One region of the Paenibacillus sp. FSL E2-0178 genome, then DNA from elsewhere that is predicted to be linked to it. Evidence: riboswitches for the same ligand, from Rfam matches in the RefSeq annotation. Region 1 holds a riboswitch; each other region holds the start of a gene.
What was found. A riboswitch is a leader RNA that binds a small molecule or an ion and turns the genes downstream of it on or off. The one in region 1 is predicted to bind cyclic di-GMP.

Region 1 (6,469 bases):
ACACGCAGGGAATGCCCTGCCGTGTAAGGATCACGGGCATCCAGCGCTACAGCCAGTGTAGTGAAGTAGCTGTCGAGCAGCTGCCGACTCTGTTGCTCCCGGGCCTGCAGCCCCCGGACCATCATATTAAACCCCGCTACCAGCTTGGAGAATTCATCGGAGTATTCATCCTGTACCTGAATCATATTGCCGTCTTTCACATGATTCATTGCCTGATACAGCTCATTAATAGGATGCTGCACACTGTTGGTCAGCAGCCATGCTGCAATGGAGGAGAAGAGCGTGCCGATCAGCAGCACCATACTCGCCCAGGCCCAGTAACTTTGAAGCCCTACCACAACTACAGGACCTACATGACCATTCAGACGAATATGGGTAGCCATGATAAACAGAAACAGCGGAAAGGTGCCGATCAGCATGCAGCTTATCAGGAATTTGGGACGAATAGGCACAAACACATGGCCTTCCAGGGAAAAGTCGACGCCATACTGCTCCAGCGCCCGGTTCCTGAATTCTTTGATCAGCGGAATAATGGCCGTACAGGTCAGAAAAAATTCAATCAGCGCATGCATACACGCCACAAGAACAGCGCCGCACATAGCCAGAATCAGATAAAAATACGGGATAGTGATCCAGCCGTTGTAGATCATCCAGAATGTCATCAGGACAGCCGGGAGGGACAAGCCCAGAAGGTGAGGCCCCATAATCCGCTGAACCGCGCGCTTGGGCAATTGATGTGTATGCAGATACGCCTCTTCCAGCATAGACAAAGTAAGGTTCTCTTCATACAGCGCATTGCGTACCGGTCTGATCTGATTGATAAAAACCCCGATCTCCATGACCGCCATAATCACGAATGACAAGGCGAGCACAAGCAAGAGCCTGAAGTATTCAATGCTGCTAATCTCCAGAGAGGAGAGCAGAATCAAACTCCCTACCGCCAGCACCGCTACTGCTGAGCCGAATATATAATTCCGGATCTGATTTTTCAAAAATCTTCTGTATAATCTCATCTGTCCCATCATCCGTCCCGGCCTCAGCCCAATATCCGCTTGCTTTTCTATATATCACATGTTATAATAATATAATATTTGTTTTCGTGTATGATTATCCCCATCAAGAAGATGTCAGGCCGGTGAATTACTTGTCTTTACTATCGGCAGTTTGGACACAAAATCTTACGTTTTCTTGCAGTACTTTTCCTTTTTATGAGATTAAATTCGAACATAGCATTCCGATTCGCACTGGCGCGGCCACGGAGCCGCAAGGACAAAAGAGAGGTAGGGCTTTTGTCGTATTGGAAGGATTTCTCTCGCCACACGGCTGCTGGAAATAACAAGGAACAACGACACCCGTTTCGCTCACAAACGGCGGGGGATTCATATACCGATAAGACATGGCTGGCTGCTTCCCTGACACAGGGAAAGGCCCCATGTGTGGAACATAATAAGCGCCCGATACCCGCTGTTTGCGGATATCGGGCGCGTCTACGTTCCGGGGACTTTTTTAGACCCAATCAGCCGCTGCCGGACTGTGTATGTAACGTTCCACGAAGTCGCCTACTGTGCGGATATACTCCCTTTTATCCGTATCATAGGCAAGACCATGCCCCGCTCCATGCACCACCAGCTTCTCCTTCGGACTCTTGCAGGCATCATACAGCTCATCCATCATCGCAAAAGGCACAAACTTATCCGCATCTCCATGGATAAACAGAATGGGCACCCGGGCTTTACGCACCTGATTCAGCGCTGAAGCTTCACCGAAATAATAGCCGGCCTTCATCCGCGTTACCAGGCTGGCAATCTGCACAAAGGGAAAGCCCGGCAGATGATACATCCGCCACAGCTGGTAAGTCAGCTGCGCTTTGACTGAGGTGTAGCCGCAATCAGCAACAACGGCTTTGACCTGCGGAGGAAGCTGTTCACCGGCGGTCATTAACACTGTCGATCCGCCCATAGATACGCCATGCAGCACAATTTGCGCCTCCGGCCCGGTCTCCTGCAGAATAAATCCGATCCACTGCAGATAATCACGGCGCTCCGGCCAACCGAAGCCAATATAGTCCCCTTCGCTCTTCCCGTGACCTCTGGCGTCGGGCAGCAGTACATTATATCCCAGGTTGTCATAATAGTTTTTGGCGGTTGCCCCCATGTCCTTAGCCTTGCCGGAATAACCGTGGGCGATAATTACGGTACGGCCCGCAGCACGCTCTGAAGCCAGATAGTAGCCTTGCAGCTTCAGTCCATCTTCCGAGACCAGCTCCACTTCCCGGAAGTTCTGCCGTGCCACCCATTCCGCCCCTTCCCCCCACGAAGCTCCGGCTACCGGCGGGTCCACCTTCAGATCCGGCGTCTTGCCCAGGAATTCCTTGGGCGCCCGCTTAATAGCCACTCCATAAAAGTAAAATCCGGCAAAAGCCAAAATCCCCGCGATTACAACCAGCACTACTAGCAGGTATATACCCCACATAACGTTCACCCTTTCAGTAAGCAACCATCCCTTTGAGGAAATGTGTATTCTTGCTTTTGAATAATTTGAGCATAGTATAGCATGGTATCCGTCCAACTAAAAACACTGCCGTCAGTCCGGCGCTGTCTGGTGTGTGTAAGTAGTGAGCTACGAATTGAATGCGCTCCCCGTATACAAAAAGACTGCTTCCCGGAGAATCTCTCCGGCAGCAGCCCTCATCCAAACACAGCGGCTTAATCATAATTATTTGCGCTTGTTCACTCTGGCAGTTCTTCTAAGAAGCAGGCCCAGACCGGCAAGAGCAACACCCGCAATATAGTACGGCGCAGGACTTGATTCACCCGTCTGCGGCAGGGTTTGCTCTGCAGTCACACTGCCCAGAGGAATCTCGTCATCGATAATGATTTCTTCAGGTGCCGGTCCTGCTACAGGTGAAGGTCCAGGTGCAGGAACCTCCACAACTGGCTGTAGCGCTGTTGTTGTCAGCACCGTCACAACCGGTGATGCTGCCGGCCCGAGAGGAACCGGGTCATCAATAATAGTCGTGTCAGTATCAGTCACAATAGTCCCAATCACTGTCGGAGCGGTTGATGTCGGAAATACGAAGCTTGGGACAAAGACGCTCGTGCTGGTTGCTGTCGGTGCTGTTGTCGGTACAGCGGTCGGCACTGTTGTTGGTGCCGCTGCCGGTGTTGCCGTTGGCACTGTTGTCGGCGTTGCCGTTGGTGCCGCTGTCGGTGTTGCCGTTGGTGCCGCTGTCGGCGTTGCCGTTGGCGCTGTTGTTGGCGTTGCCGTTGGTGTCGGCGTTGGCGCTGTTGTCGGCGTTGCCGTTGGTGCCACTGTCGGTGTTGCCGTTGGCGTCGCTGCCGGTGTTGCCGTTGGCGTCGGCGTCGCTGCTGGCGTTGGTGTCGCTGCCGGTGTTGCTGTTGGCGTCGCTGCTGGCGTCGCTGTTGGCGTCGGCGTCGCTGCCGGTGTTGCTGTTGGCGTCGGCGTCGCTGCTGGCGTCGGCGTCGCTGCCGGTGTTGCCGTTGCCGTCGGCGTCGCTGCTGGCGTTGCTGTTGGCGTCGGCGTCGCTACCGGTGTTGCCGTTGGCGTCGGCGTCGCTGCTGGCGTTGCCGTTGGCGTCAGCGTCGCTGCCGGTGTTGCCGTTGGCGTCGGCGTCGCTGCCGGTGTTGCCGTTGGCGTCGCTGCCGGTGTTGCTGTTGGCGTCGGCGTCGCTGCCGGTGTTGCTGTTGGCGTCGGCGTCGCTGCCGGTGTTGCTGTTGGCGTCGGCGTCGCTGCCGGTGTTGCCGTTGGCGTCGGCGTCGCTGCTGGCGTTGCTGCTGGCGTCGGCGTCGCTGCCGGTGTTGCTGCTGGCGTCGGCGTCGCTGCCGGTGTTGCCGTCGGTGTCGCTGCTGGTGTTGCTGTTGGCGTCGTTGCCGGTGGCGTCGGCGTTGCCGTTGGCGGATCTTGCCCCTTATAAGGAATATGGTGCGATTCCCCCGATCCTAAGAGCGAAGCTCCGATCAGATTCCCGTTGATTTGACCATTATTAAATTGAATAGAGGCATATGGAGCCAGCACAGATCCCAGAACTCCGATACCTTCGATTTGAAGACTGGTCGCTTGACTGAAGTTATATAACACTTTACTGTTCATAGCGTTATCCTTATTTCCGTTACCATTAATTCCAGTCCCCATATTCTTCATAGTTACTGTAGTACCGGAGATGTTAACTATAGCTGTTGAGCCATCGGGAATCTTAATTCTCAACTCATTTGCACTAGATAGCTTGCTGCCGTCTACAGTAAATATGTTAACATCCGAATTTGTACCTTCCAAAAAGAAATTACCGGAGTTGGCAGTGGTAACCCCATTAACAGGCTGAGAAGCAAGCTGTTGAGATTTCTCACGGAGCAAACTGAACTCGGCTGCAAAGTCCACAACATTTATTTGTTGTTGTAAGCTTCCTGTTCCCCCGCGCGGGCCGCCGCTGCCGCTATAACTCCCCCCGTAGACTACATCACCCACGGTTTCTCCCTGGGAATAATACAGATTACCACCGGCGATGAGAGAGTAGGCTTCCTTCGTTTCCTCACTAGTAAGACTATGTCCCACAGAATAATTAACATTTAAATTCACGTTTCCGCCGGCAGCTAATCTACCTTCAATATCACTATGTTTAACATCAACATCTCCCAAGATGAACACATTATACTTGGATGCATTACCCGGCAAAGAGTTGCCCTCGGCTTTAACTGAGGTGCTCCCCAGTGAAATAATTCCGCCGCTTCCTACAATCAGAACTGATATAAGTCCGAACACCGTAAGACGTTTGAATTTTTTTAATTGGAACATACAGCTCACCTCACAGTTAATATAGATATAGGCCACATTTATATAACAAAAAAAGACCGCCGGAAAGAGGATTGCTCTCTTTACGGCAGTCGGACGATCATTGCGCTCCATCGCGCTTTAGACTCCTGGACTTTGCGTCCCGTCCTTTCGAACGGTTTGCGTTTATACGTCAGTGGAAGATTAGGTTGTGAAATTATGTACTAAATCAAACTTTTATACCAATGTCTATGACATTCGTTACTTTGGAACTATTTTTAGTTTATCCGCTATCAAGGCTGATTGTCAATGAAATCCTTTGAAACATCTGGTAATAGATTATATCTGCTGATTCATTCCAAAGCACTGTTACAAAAGGTTTTTTTTAATAATCTATAGCTTTTTCGCCTAAATCCCGATCCTCTCAACGCCCTCGATGGCACCTACAAGAATATTTTGAAACCATGTATAAAGAACTAATTTTAATATTGCAAATTTTAATATAAACATGAGGGCCCATGATCTTAAAGACGCACCTCTTTCTCCTTAGCACATTTTCTTTTACGAGGAAACATAATAACAAATGTAAATCCCATATAAAAAAGGCTGCTTTCAGGAGAACGTCTTCTCCCAAAGCAGCCTTTTCCCGATTTAGCGGTCATATCGCCAGCCTTTCGGAAAGGATCTTACGGATTGCATTTATTTACGTTTATCTGTTCTGGATCTTCTGCCGAGGAATATTCCCAATCCTGCAAGGGCTAGACCGACTAAGTAATAAGGAGCCGGACTGGACTCACCAGTCTTAGGGAGCGCGGCATCTGCAGGTACATTGCCTAACGGAATCTCTTCATCAATGATTGTCACAATCGGTGTTGGACTTGGTGTTGCGCTTGGGCTTGGCGTTAGGGTTGGACTTGGTGTCACCACTAACGGCCGAGGTGTTACTGTTGCCACAGGGCCCAAAGGCAGCGGATCATCAATGATTATGGTATCTGGATTTACAATATAGCCGATTATTGGAGTCGGCGTTGGCACTACATTAATAAAGACGGGCGGTGCAGACGATGGCACTGGTGCCGGTGGTAAAGTCGGCGCTGGTGTTGGTGTTGGCTCTGGTGTTGGTATTGGCGTTGGTGTCGGTGTCGGTGTTGGTGTTGGTGTTGGTGTTGGTGTCGGTGTCGGTGTTGGTGTCGGTGTTGGTGTCGGTGTTGGCTCTGTTGTTGGTGTTGGTGTTGGTGTTGGTGACGGTGTTGGTGTTGGTGTCGGTGTCGGTGTTGGCTCTGTTGTTGGTGTTGGTGTTGGTGTTGGTGTTGGTGTTGGTGTTGGATCTGCCGTTGGCGTTGGTGTTGGCTCTACCGTTGGTGTTGGTGTTGGATCTGCTGTTGGTGTTGGCGTCGGTGTTGGTGTCGGTGCTGCTGTCGGTGTTGGTGTCGGTTCTGCCGTTGGCGTTGGTGTCGGTGCTGCTGTTGGTGTCGGTGTTGGTTCTGTTGTTGGTGTTGATGTCGGTGTTGGTGTCGGTGTTGATGTTGGTGTCGGTGTTGGCTCTGTTGTTGGTGTTGGTGTTGGTTCAGCCGTTGGTGTTGGTACTGGTGTTGCCGTTGGTGTCGGTGTCGGTGTTGGCTCTACTGTTGGTGTTGGTGTTGGATCTGCTGTTGGTGTTGGTGTCGGTGCTGCCGTTGGCGTT
Region 2 (6,469 bases), 930 kb from region 1:
AGCCCCTTATTGGCCCCGACAAATTCACCGACAATCGCTCCAACAATGGCAAGCGAGGTCGAGATTTTCAGTGCGGAGAAGATATAAGGCAGACTGGTCGGCAGCCGCAGCTTCCAGAAGATTTCGCTTTTGGTTCCTTTATAGGTGGAGAACAGCTCCCAGGCCTCGTATTCAATCGCCTTAAGACCTTTGACACTGTTCACCAGAATCGGGAAAAAGCAGATCAGCATCGAAGCGATGACCTTCGAGGTATATCCGGTTCCCAGCCACACGACAAGCAGCGGCGCCAGTGCAACCAGCGGTGTAGTCTTAAGGGCAATGGCGAGCGGGAACATCCCCTTCTCAATCGGCTTGGAATGAACAAAAATAACCGCAGTAACCAGGCCCAGTATGTTAGCAAGCATGAACCCGGTCAGGGATTCGCCCAGGGTAACCAGCGTATGGGACCACAGCGAACCGTCGATGGCCGAGACCACCTGGGTTGGAGAAGGCAGCAGATACATCGGAACCGACAGGAGCCGTACGGCCAGCTCCCACAAGATCAGGAAGCCGAGCGCAAAGGTGACCGGGTACAGGCTGTCCTTGAGTTTAGCTGTCATAGATGCTTCACCCGCTTTCTCAATTCCTTGACGGTCCGGTGGAATTCCGGCAGCTCTTCCATGCCCGCTTGACGCGGTGAAGGCAGCGGTACCGGAATAATATCTGTCACCCCGGCCGGCCGGGGTGACATCATCACCACCCGGTCCGACAGAAGCACGGATTCCTGAATAGAATGGGTAACCATTACAATGCTGCTTAGACTTGTCTCCGGACTCTCCCACAGACGCAGCAGCTCAAAGTTCAGCTTCTCGCGGGTCAGTTCATCCAGCGCACCGAACGGCTCATCCATCAGCAGCACGGTCGGATCGGCAGCCAAGGCTCTGGCAATCGCCGCCCTCTGCTGCATTCCGCCGCTGAGCTGATGCGGGAAGTGGTTCTGGAAATCCTGCAGGCCGACCAGCCGCAGGGCGCTTTCCGCCTTTTCACGCGCTTCCTTTTTGCTGAATTTCTTCTTCGGGCCCAGCTCAAGGGGCAGCATGACATTCTGCAGGGCACTGAGCCATGGCATCAGTACAGGCTTTTGAAAGACCATGCCCAGCGACAGGTCCGGGGAGGAATACGCAACCTCCCCGCCTCCTTCCGGGCTTAGCAGCCGCAGCATCAGCCGCAGTGTCGTTGATTTCCCGCAGCCGCTCGGTCCGAGAATGGAGATGAATTCATTTCGGTATACGTCAAGACTGACATTATCAAGCACAGGCACATTGCCGAAGGAAAGAGAGCAATTGCGCAAGGAGAGCATCGTGTCCCGGGTACCGGGATTCTTCACAGGGGCGGAATTCATCTGTTCTTTCATCGCTGCTGTCATACCGGTTCCCTCCTTAATTCAAGTACTCATTGGTGAACAATGAGCCGATGTCCTGCTGCTTTTTCACAAAGTCCAGATCGATAAGATTCTGCTGCAGCGTCTCCCACGCCGCCTCGTCCATCGAGCCGAGCGGGAGCTTCTCCGGCTCAAGCAGCGGAATGCTGGCCTTCATCATGCTGACTTCATGCGCAAGATCAAGCTTTTCTCCATATTTCAGGCCGAATTCCGCCGCTTCCTCAGGATGCTCCATCGCATAATCCCAGCCCTTCATGGAGGCCTGTACGAAACTCCGGACCATTTCCGGATCCTTCTCAATCACAGACTCCGTGGTAAACAGAGTGTCGGCATAGAAATTGATGCCATAGTCGTTCGGGTCGATAATATTGACTTCCTTGCCCTGCTCCTGCACAGCCAGCACCTCATTAATTACATATCCGGGCCATGCCTTGACCTGGCCGGTCAACAAGGGGCTGAGATCATATTTGATCGGCATCTCTTCGATTTGCGAGGTTTCAATGCCCGCGCTTTTCTCCATAGCACGGAAGGTCAGCTCTTCATTGCCGCCGAGCTTGATGCCCACCTTTTGGCCGACAAGATCTTCCATTGTAGTGATACCGGATTCTTTAAGCGTGAACATTACGAACGGGGTTTTGCGGTATATCGCAGATAACGCCTTAACCGGTACGCCTTTTTCTCTGGCAATAATGATCTGGTCAGCACCGGTTACCCCGAACTCCTCACTGCCCGAAGCGACCATCTGTACCGCCGGAAAATCCGAGCCTCCCGGCCGAATCTCCACATCCAGCCCCGCTTCCTTATAGAAGCCCTTTTCAACGGCGGTATAGAACCCGGCAAACTGCGCCTGATGAATCCACTTCAACCTCAGAACAACCTTCTTAAGCTCACCGGAGCCTTCCGCCCCCTGTCCCTCTGCCTTGCCGGTATCCGAATTGTTGCCGCAGGCTGTAATGAGCAGCATTAGTGAAGTGAGCAGGATAAGCGCTTTGGTTCTGGACTTGTTCCACATGGTGATTCCCCCGTTATGATGTTATTTGGAATACTGGTCATTCGTAATTTGTATCTAGAATTGCTCCAGCGCCTTCAGCACCGCTTGCGAATCACTCACACTGCCGAAGACACCACCCTGCATTTTGACCATATTGAGCGCTGCCAGATGATTGGCATAATCCGTAGCACCCGTGCAATCCTCCAGGATCAGACATTCATAACCGCGGTCATTGGCTTCGCGCATCGTCGTGTGTACACAGACATCCGTCGTGATTCCGGTCAGAATCAGATGGGTAATCCCTTTATTCTTCAATATTAAATCCAGGTCCGTAGCATAAAAGCTGCCTTTACCCGGCTTGTCGATAATGTGCTCTCCCGGTATAGGTGCCAGTTCATCAATGATCTGCCAGCCGCGCTCGCCCCGTACGAGAATCCGTCCCGCCGGTCCTTCCGAGCCGATCTCAGCGCCGATCTGTCTGCTCCGCCACCGTTTATTCGCCGGCAGATCGGACAGATCCGGCTTATGGCCCTCCCGGGTATGGATAACGGTGAATCCGTTAATTTCCCGGATGCGTGCCAGCAGCCGCCCAATCGGCTGAATCGCTCTGGCTGTTAATGAGAGGTCGTAGCCCATTCGCTCCACGTAACCGCCTTTGCCGCAAAAATCCGTCTGCATGTCGATAATCATCAGTGCCGTCTTCGCCGGATCAAGGACGCCGTCATAGGGCCAGGTGTAAGGTGCTGCTGTAATCTGCATGGTTCATGCTCCCCTTCCAGAATTCAATGCATATATTTAATGTTATGTTTATTAACATTAATTTAATTTTTCCTGCTGTTTGTTAGATTATATTACAACAAATTTGCAATGTCTTCGTTTTTATTACGAAATAATGTGCTAATTGTTTGTGTTATTCTACATATATAACATGAACATTACATATAAACCCCGGATTAACTCCATTCATATATTAAAAAAAGCCGCCCAACGCAGGCAGCCTCAGCAGCAGTCCGTTCTCCAGCTCAAAGATCCGGCTTTTCTTGCAGAGCAGACTCCTCCCATAAGCTGTAAGCGCTGGGAAACCAGTTTTTCAAGCAATATAGAGCTGCACATTTCAAGATTATTAATAAATTGGCAGAATACAGTTGAAAAATAGCTCCTTAAGTACTAGAATTAAGCTTGTTTGCAGAAGTTCCTGCAGCGCAGGAACCAGTTATGACCTTTTTTGTCGATTACAGTCGATTGAAATCGCCTCATGCTGAGTGTATATCATTGATCTATTTCTAAAGGCAAACTTCCTGAAAGGGTAGGACGCAAAGCAATGGGCCTAAGAATGCTGAGAATCCGCGTTTATGGTCGCCAGGCTGCCAATAGAGACCACGTAAGCCATCAGTCACCGGGAGATCCCCCAGGCTTTATGATGCTCTTTTCTGTACGAATGCCATTGATTATACGAAAAAGCGAGGTTAAGATAATGCCGCAGCAATTCATCGAACCAACCCGATATGATTTCGTGGAATCCTTGATGCTTGAACGGACCGGATTCCTGGATTCTTTCTCTGTGGAGGGCCGGACTTCCGGCGGGATGAATGGAGATAAGGATGGAATTATCCTTGTGCAGAATAATCAGATCTTCATTACTCCCCCGCTCTCTGGCGGCAAGCCCGCCCGGATCTCCGCTGTTCATCCTGTAGTGCTGAAGATCAACTGGAAGACCGTTACAGAGCCTACTGAGGTGACCTCAGCGGATCATATTACCTGGGAAATTTGCGAGAAGCCACAGTATCAGATTACGGTTTCACCTGACAAGCTCAAAGTGCATTTCACCTTGTACCGTGCAGAGAAGTACGCCTGGAATCTGGTCAATTGCCCGGCTTCCTTCGAAGCCGCAGTCCGGGCTGAGCCTAACCGGGCGATGCTGCTGTCCACGCTCACCATAGAACAGATTCTTTCTTCGCTGGATAACCGCTCCATTCTGCGGAATCTGAATATCCCGGCCCTATACGCCGAACTGAACAACCCTACATATCTCCCTGTCTGTATCGCAGAAGGGAGAGCCCCGCTGCCCGGCAAGAAATCAAGGCTGCAGCTATCCCTCCCGGAGCATACGCTCACAGGCAATGGAATGCTCCGGGAGGGACGAACTGCGGAAGCTGCAGATTCCTTAGATTATCTGCGGTTTCCGGGAGCACCCTTCGCCAGAGAGGGAGAGGTATTCGCCCGCAAGCTGCCGCCCGAAGAGGGAATTCCCGGATTCGACGTAGAAGGAGGCATCTTGCCTCCACCTCCACCGCAGGATATTTATTTCGCAGCCGGAGACAATGCACGGCTGCTTCCAAACGGGGAGATCGCGGCTCTGCGTACGGGCAGACCCCGCATCTGCGGAGACTCCGGCAGCGTCACAACCTGCGATTTCCCGGACCTATGCCTCATCACCAAGGAAATGGCGGCAACAGCCCGTGAGATTATGTTTGCAGGTGACATCGTCGTACCCTCAGATATTGAAGGCCCTATGTGTATTGAGGCGTTAGGGAATGTGTATATCTACGGCAACGTCTGCCAATCTACAATTACGGCTACAGGCAGTATCTATATAAGCGGTCAAGTAACCGGCTGCAGCCTGCACACCGGACTTGCCGGGGTACACCAGCACCGCCTGCACCGCTTCTCCAGTCTTCTGCTGACTGAAGTTGGCGGACTGCGGGAAGCCGCCCGGCTGCTGGCCAAGAATGTAGAATCCCGCCAGCAATCCGTGAAATACGGTCTGGTGGTTATGCTGCTGCTGGAGGATAAGTACAGCCATATAGAGTGCCTGATCAGCGATCTTAAATCCGCACTGCTGTGCATGGAAGGGGCCCCCCAGCCCGGTACGGATCAGCTCAAGCAGATGCTGGAGGTTTTTACCCATCCGGGGCAGTTCACCGAGTTTATCACTGACAGTGTTCTGAACAGCTTCTCCCGGCTGCTGCGTAATCTGTGTGAAGACATTGAACTGCTCCAGGAGGAGCATGTCTTCATTAATATTGCCCGTTCCCATAACAGTATCCTGGAGTCCGGCGGAGAACTGATCCTGCGGGACGCGGACGCAGAAACGGTCTAAGCCTGCTGTAATGTAACCCCTGACAAGTACAAACGGCTGCCCCTCTTCTGAGGGAGCAGCCGTTTGTTTATTCCTTACCCAGACCGGGTACCGGGGTCTGCAGGACACTCCCGGCATTCCGGCCCAGCCTGACATTCACCAGAATAATGCTGCTCACAATCAGCAGCATACCGATGACCAGATTCAACGTAATCTGTTCATGCAATAAGACTACACTGGAGCCGATGGAAATCAGCGGAATCAGAAAGGTGAACGAGCCTACCTTGCCGGCCTCTCCTTCATTGATCAGCTTGAAGTATACCAACCAGCCCAGCGCAATCACGAAGACCGCGATGAACAGTGTATTTATTATAAAAGTACTACTCCAGGTAATATCCGCCCAGCTCTCCGAAGCTGAGCCTGCCGCCAGCAGGATTACCCCGCCGATCATGATCTGCATTGCGGTCATCCACAGCATATCTACTCTGGCTGCATTGCGTTTGGTGTAGACCGTAGCCAGCGCCCAGCTGAGTGCACTGGCCAAGGCCAGCAGTACGCCTATAGGCGAGATACTTCCGGTTAATCCCCCAAGGCTTAACGAGGCTACCCCGAGGAAGCCGATTACGAGGCCGGCGATCTTAAGCCCGTACATCCGCTCGCCCAGCCAGATCCAGGCAAAAATTCCGAGCAGCACCGGCTGCAGGAATACAATGGCCGAGAATAATCCGGACGGCACATACTGCAGGCCAATCGTCTGGAAGCCATAGTAGAAGACGATACTGAGGAAGGCTGACACCAGATAGACGGGCCAGAGCTGGCGCAAATGCAGCTGCTTCCGCTTCGGCAGCGCCGCGATGATTAGTATAATACCGGCAATGACCGTTCGGATTCCGGCGAACAGCAAGGGCGGGGCATACGTTAAGGCAATTTTGGAGAGCGGCCAGTTGATGCCCCAGACAATAACCAGGAACACTAATAA
Region 3 (6,469 bases), 650 kb from region 1:
GCCAGTTCCCAATAACAATCCGATATTTTCGCGACATCACATAAACTTAGGAGGGTTCACTTATGAAACTAGTACTTCTATCAGGCGGTTCTGGTAAACGGCTCTGGCCTTTGTCCAATGATTCACGTTCGAAGCAATTTCTGAAAGTACTGGAAAGCCCGGCAGGTGAACCGGAATCCATGGTACAGCGGGTATGGAGACAGCTGCAGGAGACAGGGATGGCGGAATCGTCCTACCTGGCCACCGGCCGCAGCCAGGTAGAGATGATTCAGAGCCAGCTGGGCAGCGGGGTGCCGATTATCGTTGAGCCGGAGCGGCGCGATACCTTCCCTGCCATTGCATTGACAGCAGCCTACCTGTATTCGGTCGCCGGTGTTTCACCAAGCGAGACGGTAGCCATCCTGCCCGTCGATCCTTATGTGGAGTCGTCCTTCTTCGAGACTGTACTGCAGCTGGAGAGCACGATGCTGGAGAGCGGTGCCAATCTGGCGCTGATGGGCGTAGTTCCGGAGCATGCCTCCGAGAAATACGGCTATATCATTCCTACCAGCGCCGAAGCTGGAGCGAGCGGTTATTTGCAGGTCAGCCACTTCCAGGAGAAGCCGGACCGGAAGCAGGCCGAGGAGCTGATCAGCCGGAACGCCCTCTGGAACTGCGGCGTGTTCGCTTTCCGTCTAGGTTATCTGCTGGATATTCTGCAGCGCAAAGGACTGCCGCTGAACTATGAGGAACTGCAGAAGCAGTATAAACTGCTGGCTTCCATCAGTTTTGATTATGAAGTGGTGGAAAAAGAAGAGAATATCGTAGTTCAGCCTTACGCCGGATTCTGGAAGGACCTGGGCACCTGGAATACGCTGACCGAAGAAATGACCAGCAATCATGTCGGCAAAGGCTTCGTCACTGCTGATTCCGAAGGCACCTGCCTGATCAACGAGCTGGACATTCCGATCACCGTGATCGGGGCGAAGGATCTGATTATCGCCGCCAGCCCGGACGGAATTCTGGTTACGCACAAGGCGGAGAGCCCGCGCATTAAGGAAGTGCTGAAATCTTTTGAACAAAGACCGATGTACGAAGAACGCCGCTGGGGTCACTACAAGGTAATTGATTATGTGAAATATGCGGAAGGCAATGAGGTGCTGACGAAGCGGATCTTTATTTCTGAAGGTAAAAATATCAGCTATCAGCTGCATCACAAACGCAGTGAAATCTGGACCATTGTCAGCGGTGAAGCCAGCATTGTGCTCAATGAGAAAATGCATAATGTGAAGGCGGGGGATGTCGTACGGATTCCGGAAGGCACCAAGCATGCGATCCTGGCATTGACAGATATGGAATTTATCGAAGTGCAGACCGGCTCTGAGCTGGTGGAGGAAGATAACATCCGAATCACCTTGGATTGGGAAGATATCGCCTTGCAGCAATTCATTTCGTAGGTCTAATTTATCTATATAACCAATTGTTACAAATCCAAAACAGGTATTAAGAACCAATTATTAAGAAAAATTCATTTTTGCTCTTAATTAAAACTAAATAGGGACGATATTTACGGTAAGAGGGATTAATCCTTCCAATACGACAAAGGCAAACCTAATCGAAAGATAGGGACGCAAAGCTATAGGGCCTTCGCAAGAGTGGCAGCCTGGCTACCGAAAGGAAGATGGATTTTGATAACTTACCGTAAGTCTCGTTTGCTGTGCACTGTGCTGTCTCTGGCCCTTTTATTGACTGCAGTACCTCTGGGACTTGGCGGAATGCCTTCATCTGCAGAAGCTGCCTCTAGTTCCAAAGCGCCCGTTAATCCGGAGGCTTCAACCGAAGCAGTCAGATTGCTGGATGATCTGTATTCTATCACTGGAAAAGGCATTATTACCGGCCAACATGACTATCTGGAAAGTCCGGACGAATTCAGCAACAAGCTGAAGGGAACCAGCGGACAATATGCTGCTCTTCACGGCTATGAACTGGGCGTAATCAGCGGGCAATCGGAAAGTACAGCAGCGGCGCAGCGCAGAAATGTTGTGAACAGCGCGATCAACTGGTATAAGGGCGGCGGCATTGTAGCCATGACTTTTCATGAGAATCTGCCAGGTACCGCATACCTCTGGTCCAATGTTCAGAAACCGCTGAGCCAGGCGGAATTCAATAAATATATTACTCCGGGTACAACACAGTACACTGCATTGATTGCAGATCTGGACAAAGTGGCAGTTTCACTTAAAAGCCTGCGGGATGCTGGTGTTCCCGTACTCTGGAGACCTTACCACGAAATGAACGGTGACTGGTTCTGGTGGGGGAAGAAAAATAATTTTGCTGCGCTTTGGAATATTATGTATGACCGTTTCGTGAACGTTCATAAATTAAACAACCTGCTGTGGGTATGGAACCCCAATGCACCCAATGCCTGGTCTGATCCTTATGCGCTGACCTATCCGGGGGCTGACAAGGTGGATGTACTCGCGGCAGATATATATGAGAACGATTATATGAATAAATACCATGACAGCCTGCTCGCTCTTGCGAATGGCAAACCGATTGCCATTGGCGAGAATGGACAAATGCCAAGCACGGCAAAGCTGCAGCTCTCCCAGAAAAATTGGGTATATATGATGAGCTGGGGAAAAATGCTGTATGAAACCAACACCGATGCTACCATCAAAAACTTCATGAGCGACAGCTATACTGTGACCCGGGACGATTATAAAGCAGGCACATTTGCTACGGCGACACCGAAACCAACAGCAACGTCAACGCCGGTACCTACAGCAACGCCAACGCCGGTACCTACAGCAACGCCAACGCCGGTACCAACAGCAACGCCAACGCCGGTACCAACAGCAACGCCAACGCCGGTACCCACAGCAACACCAACGCCGGTACCGACAGCAACACCAACGCCGGTACCGACTGCAACACCAACGCCGGTACCTACAGCAACACCAGCGCCAGTACCGACTGCAATGCCGTTACCGGTACTGACGCCGCCCCCTGCTTCCAATGATTCTGTGACGACCCCCGTCGTTCAGAATGGTCTTCAGGGAGAATACTTCAAGAACATGACGCTTTCGGGTACTCCGGTCCTGGTCCGGAATGATGCGCTGCTGAACTTTAACTGGCGCCAGGCAGCGCCGGATGCCAAGCTCGGAGTGGATAGCTTCTCCATCCGCTGGACGGGTCAGATCAAACCGTCTTTCAGTGAAACCTATCAGATTATCACTACATCCGATGATGGTATCCGCGTCTATATTGACGGCACAGCTGTAATCGACAGCTGGACCAAACAGAGCGGTACCGAGCGTACAGGAAGCATAAACCTGCAAGCAGGCCGGCTGTATGATATCAAAGTAGAGTATTACGAGAATGCCGGCGATGCCAATATCCGTCTGATGTGGCAGAGTCCAAGCCAGGCGAAGGCAACTGTCCCTACAAGCGCGTTATTTGTGAACACGTCTGATTCTTCAGCCAGCAAAGCAGCTTTGGATGCTCCGGCTGTGACTGCAACACCAGTACCAACAGCAACGCCGTTACCAGTATCAACACCAACACCGGTGCCGACAGCGGCACCAACGCCGACAGCGGCACCAACGCCGACAGCGGCACCAACGCCGACAGCAGCACCAACGCCGACAGCGGCACCAACGCCAACAGCGGCACCAACGCCAGCAGAAGCTCCATTACCGGAGAATCTTACGGCCGAGGCTCCTGCGGCGAACGGGCTGATTGCGGAATATTTCAATAATATGACGTTGTCTGGTGCTCCGGCAGTGGTACGTACCGATGCAGTGCTTGACTTCAACTGGCGTCAAGGCACGCCGGATGCCGCAATCGGCATAGATTTCTTCTCTGTACGCTGGAGCGGTAAGCTCAAGCCGCTATACACTGAGACTTATCAGATTTATACCACTTCAGATGACGGCATCCGCGTACGGATCAATGGTGAGCTTGTGATCGACAGCTGGATGAAGCAGAGCGGGACCGAACGCACAGGAAGCATAAGCCTGACAGCCGGTCAGCTATATGATATACAAGTGGAGTACTATGAGAATCAAGGAGATGCCAGAGCACGCCTGATGTGGGAGAGTCCGAGCCAGGTTAAGGCAACGGTTCCTGCGAGCGCACTGTTTCTCCCTTCCGCTTCCTAAGATCATACCCCCGCAGCTGCATTCATTATTGGCGCTGATACTGGTTAAGACGTTACAATTCTAAATCCTATAAAGTCCAATCTTAATGGCCCTGCTTATCAGCAGGGCTACTAAGCTATAGACCATCCGGGTAATTCAATGCAGCCTATTAACAGAGAACTGCATGCCTGCACGCCTAAGGCGGCAGTGAGGCCCGGGGAAAGGAGATTATATTGAACACTTACCGTAAGTACAGGCTATATACAACAATTATTCCAATTATCCTTATCCTTTCTCTTCTGCCATGGGGGGAGGCGCGCAGTCTTCCGGTAGCACGTACCGTCAATACTCCTGCCGCTCCAATCAAACCCGTTAATCCCTCCGCTTCCAAGGAAGCCACCGCACTGTTAAGCTATCTGTCCGATCTCAGCGGCAAAGGTATGATCTCCGGCCAGCATGATTATCTGGAGAGTCCTGATGAATTCAATAATAAGCTTAAAAACGCAAGCGGGCAGTATGCCGTTCTGCACGGCTACGAATTGGGAGCCATTAACAACCAGTCCGAAGAGACCATTGCCGGGCAACGCCAAGCTGTCGTAGACAGTGCTATTAAGTGGTACAAAGGCGGAGGCATTGTGGCGATGACCTTCCATCAGAATCTGCCGGGAACCTCTCCCGAATGGACTAATGTGAAAATGAACCTGAGCCAGGCCAAATTCGACGCCTACGTTACTCCCGGAACACCCCAGTACAAAGCCCTGATTGCAGAGCTGGATGAGGTTGCCGGATATTTGGGTGAGCTGCGGGATGCAGGGGTGCCGGTCTTATGGCGGCCTTATCATGAAATGAACGGCAACTGGTTCTGGTGGGGACAGAAGGATAACTTCGCCAAGCTGTGGGACATTGTGTATGACCGTATGGTGAACACGCATAAGCTGAATAATCTGCTCTGGGTATGGAACCCGAATGCACCGAACGAGTGGGCAGAGCCTTACAGCAATTATTATCCGGGTGCCTCCAAGGTGGATGTACTGGCAGCCGATATTTATAACAATGACTTTAAGCAATCCTATTACGAGAACCTTCTGAAGCTGGCTGACGGCAAACCCATCGGTATCGGGGAGAGCGGAGAGCTTCCAGACCCTGTCATATTGTCTCAAACCCAGAGTAAATGGGTATATACGATGACATGGGGGAAAATGCTGCTCGAGAATAATAATCTCCAGAAAATTCAAAGCTTTATGAGCAATAAGTACACCGTATCACGGGATGATTACAAGCTGGCACTGAATGCTCAGATCAACACACTTACTGCGGTATCGCGCAACGGTCTCAAGGGGCAATATTTCGGCAATGCGGAGCTGTCCGGCAAACCGCTGCTTACCCGGAATGACAGCAGGATTGACTTCAACTGGCATGGGGATTCACCGGCGCCGGGAATCGGCAAGGACTCTTTTTCCGTACGCTGGACCGGTAAGATCAAGCCAGTCTACAGTGAAAAGTATACTTTTACAGCCTCTTCCGATGATGGCATCCGTGTGTGGATCGGCGGCAAGCTGATCATTGACAGCTGGAAGAAGCAAAGCGGTGTCAGCCGGGAGGGAAGTATAACTCTTACAGCCGCAACTGCCTACGATATTAAAGTGGAGTATTATGAGAATCACGGTGACGCAAGCGTCCGTCTGATGTGGCAAAGCCCGCGCCAGAAGCAGGCGGTGATTCCCCAGAACGCGCTGTCTCTTCCTTGAGGAATGAAGCTGGTCATGACGAATGAGGCTCTACGGAAACCGGTACATTACAGCCACCCTGGAAGAAAGTGAGGACAAGGGAATGAGGACTAGACTCAAAACAAAGAGAAATAAACCCATTCATCAACTACTAAAATTTGCAGCTTTGATCATCTTGTTTCTGTTGTCCGTTTCTGTCTTCGGAGAGGATGGGACAAATAGCGGCGAGGTGGAAGTTGACATGTCGGAATTATCTGCGGCCAAGGATGCGGGTCCTGCAGTTCCGGAGGGGACTGTGCTATGGAAGCTTGGCCAGCATGACGGTTCAGCCGCAGAGTTTGCAGCAGCCGGATCAAACGGGGCCAAGGGGGTATTCAGCGTTGCTTCAGCCGCAGCGAAGACGGCGGAGCTTCAGAGTATCCCGTCCGGGCTGCACGGCGCTACCAATCCTGAACTGCGGATTACCTACAAGCTGGATAAGATCCCGGTTAACGGGGTCTTATTTCGTGTCAGCATCCTTGAAGCCTACAAATCTGTACCGCAGATGAGCGTATTCTCCAACCGGCAGCTGTCAGGGATTATTCAGATTGCCGGTGTAGACGGTACGGACAGTAAATATGA

Region 2: it holds a riboswitch for cyclic di-GMP, as region 1 does, so the genes downstream of both, MHI42_RS22040 (flagellar assembly protein A) here and MHI42_RS17965 (choice-of-anchor A family protein) in region 1, are expected to answer to the same signal.
Region 3: it holds a riboswitch for cyclic di-GMP, as region 1 does, so the genes downstream of both, MHI42_RS15255 (PA14 domain-containing protein) here and MHI42_RS17965 (choice-of-anchor A family protein) in region 1, are expected to answer to the same signal.

What each region holds. Positions count from the first base shown of each region.
Region 1 covers NZ_CP151953.1:4,132,977-4,139,445, forward strand. Annotated here, with positions in the region: gene MHI42_RS17955 (HD domain-containing phosphohydrolase) at 1-992, opposite strand, end outside; gene MHI42_RS17960 (alpha/beta hydrolase) at 1,507-2,472, opposite strand; gene MHI42_RS17965 (choice-of-anchor A family protein) at 2,716-4,809, opposite strand; cyclic di-GMP riboswitch class I at 4,891-4,980, opposite strand; gene MHI42_RS17970 (collagen-binding domain-containing protein) at 5,485-6,469, opposite strand, start outside.
Region 2 covers NZ_CP151953.1:5,058,153-5,064,621, reverse strand. Annotated here, with positions in the region: gene MHI42_RS22060 (ABC transporter permease) at 1-599, opposite strand, end outside; gene MHI42_RS22055 (ABC transporter ATP-binding protein) at 596-1,405, opposite strand; gene MHI42_RS22050 (ABC transporter substrate-binding protein) at 1,419-2,432, opposite strand; gene MHI42_RS22045 (isochorismatase family cysteine hydrolase) at 2,487-3,170, opposite strand; cyclic di-GMP riboswitch class I at 3,690-3,783, shown strand; gene MHI42_RS22040 (flagellar assembly protein A) at 3,886-5,511, shown strand; gene MHI42_RS22035 (DMT family transporter) at 5,579-6,469, opposite strand, start outside.
Region 3 covers NZ_CP151953.1:3,484,046-3,490,514, reverse strand. Annotated here, with positions in the region: gene MHI42_RS15260 (sugar phosphate nucleotidyltransferase) at 63-1,436, shown strand; cyclic di-GMP riboswitch class I at 1,574-1,654, shown strand; gene MHI42_RS15255 (PA14 domain-containing protein) at 1,755-4,142, shown strand; gene MHI42_RS15250 (glycosyl hydrolase) at 4,355-5,869, shown strand; gene MHI42_RS15245 (discoidin domain-containing protein) at 6,090-6,469, shown strand, end outside.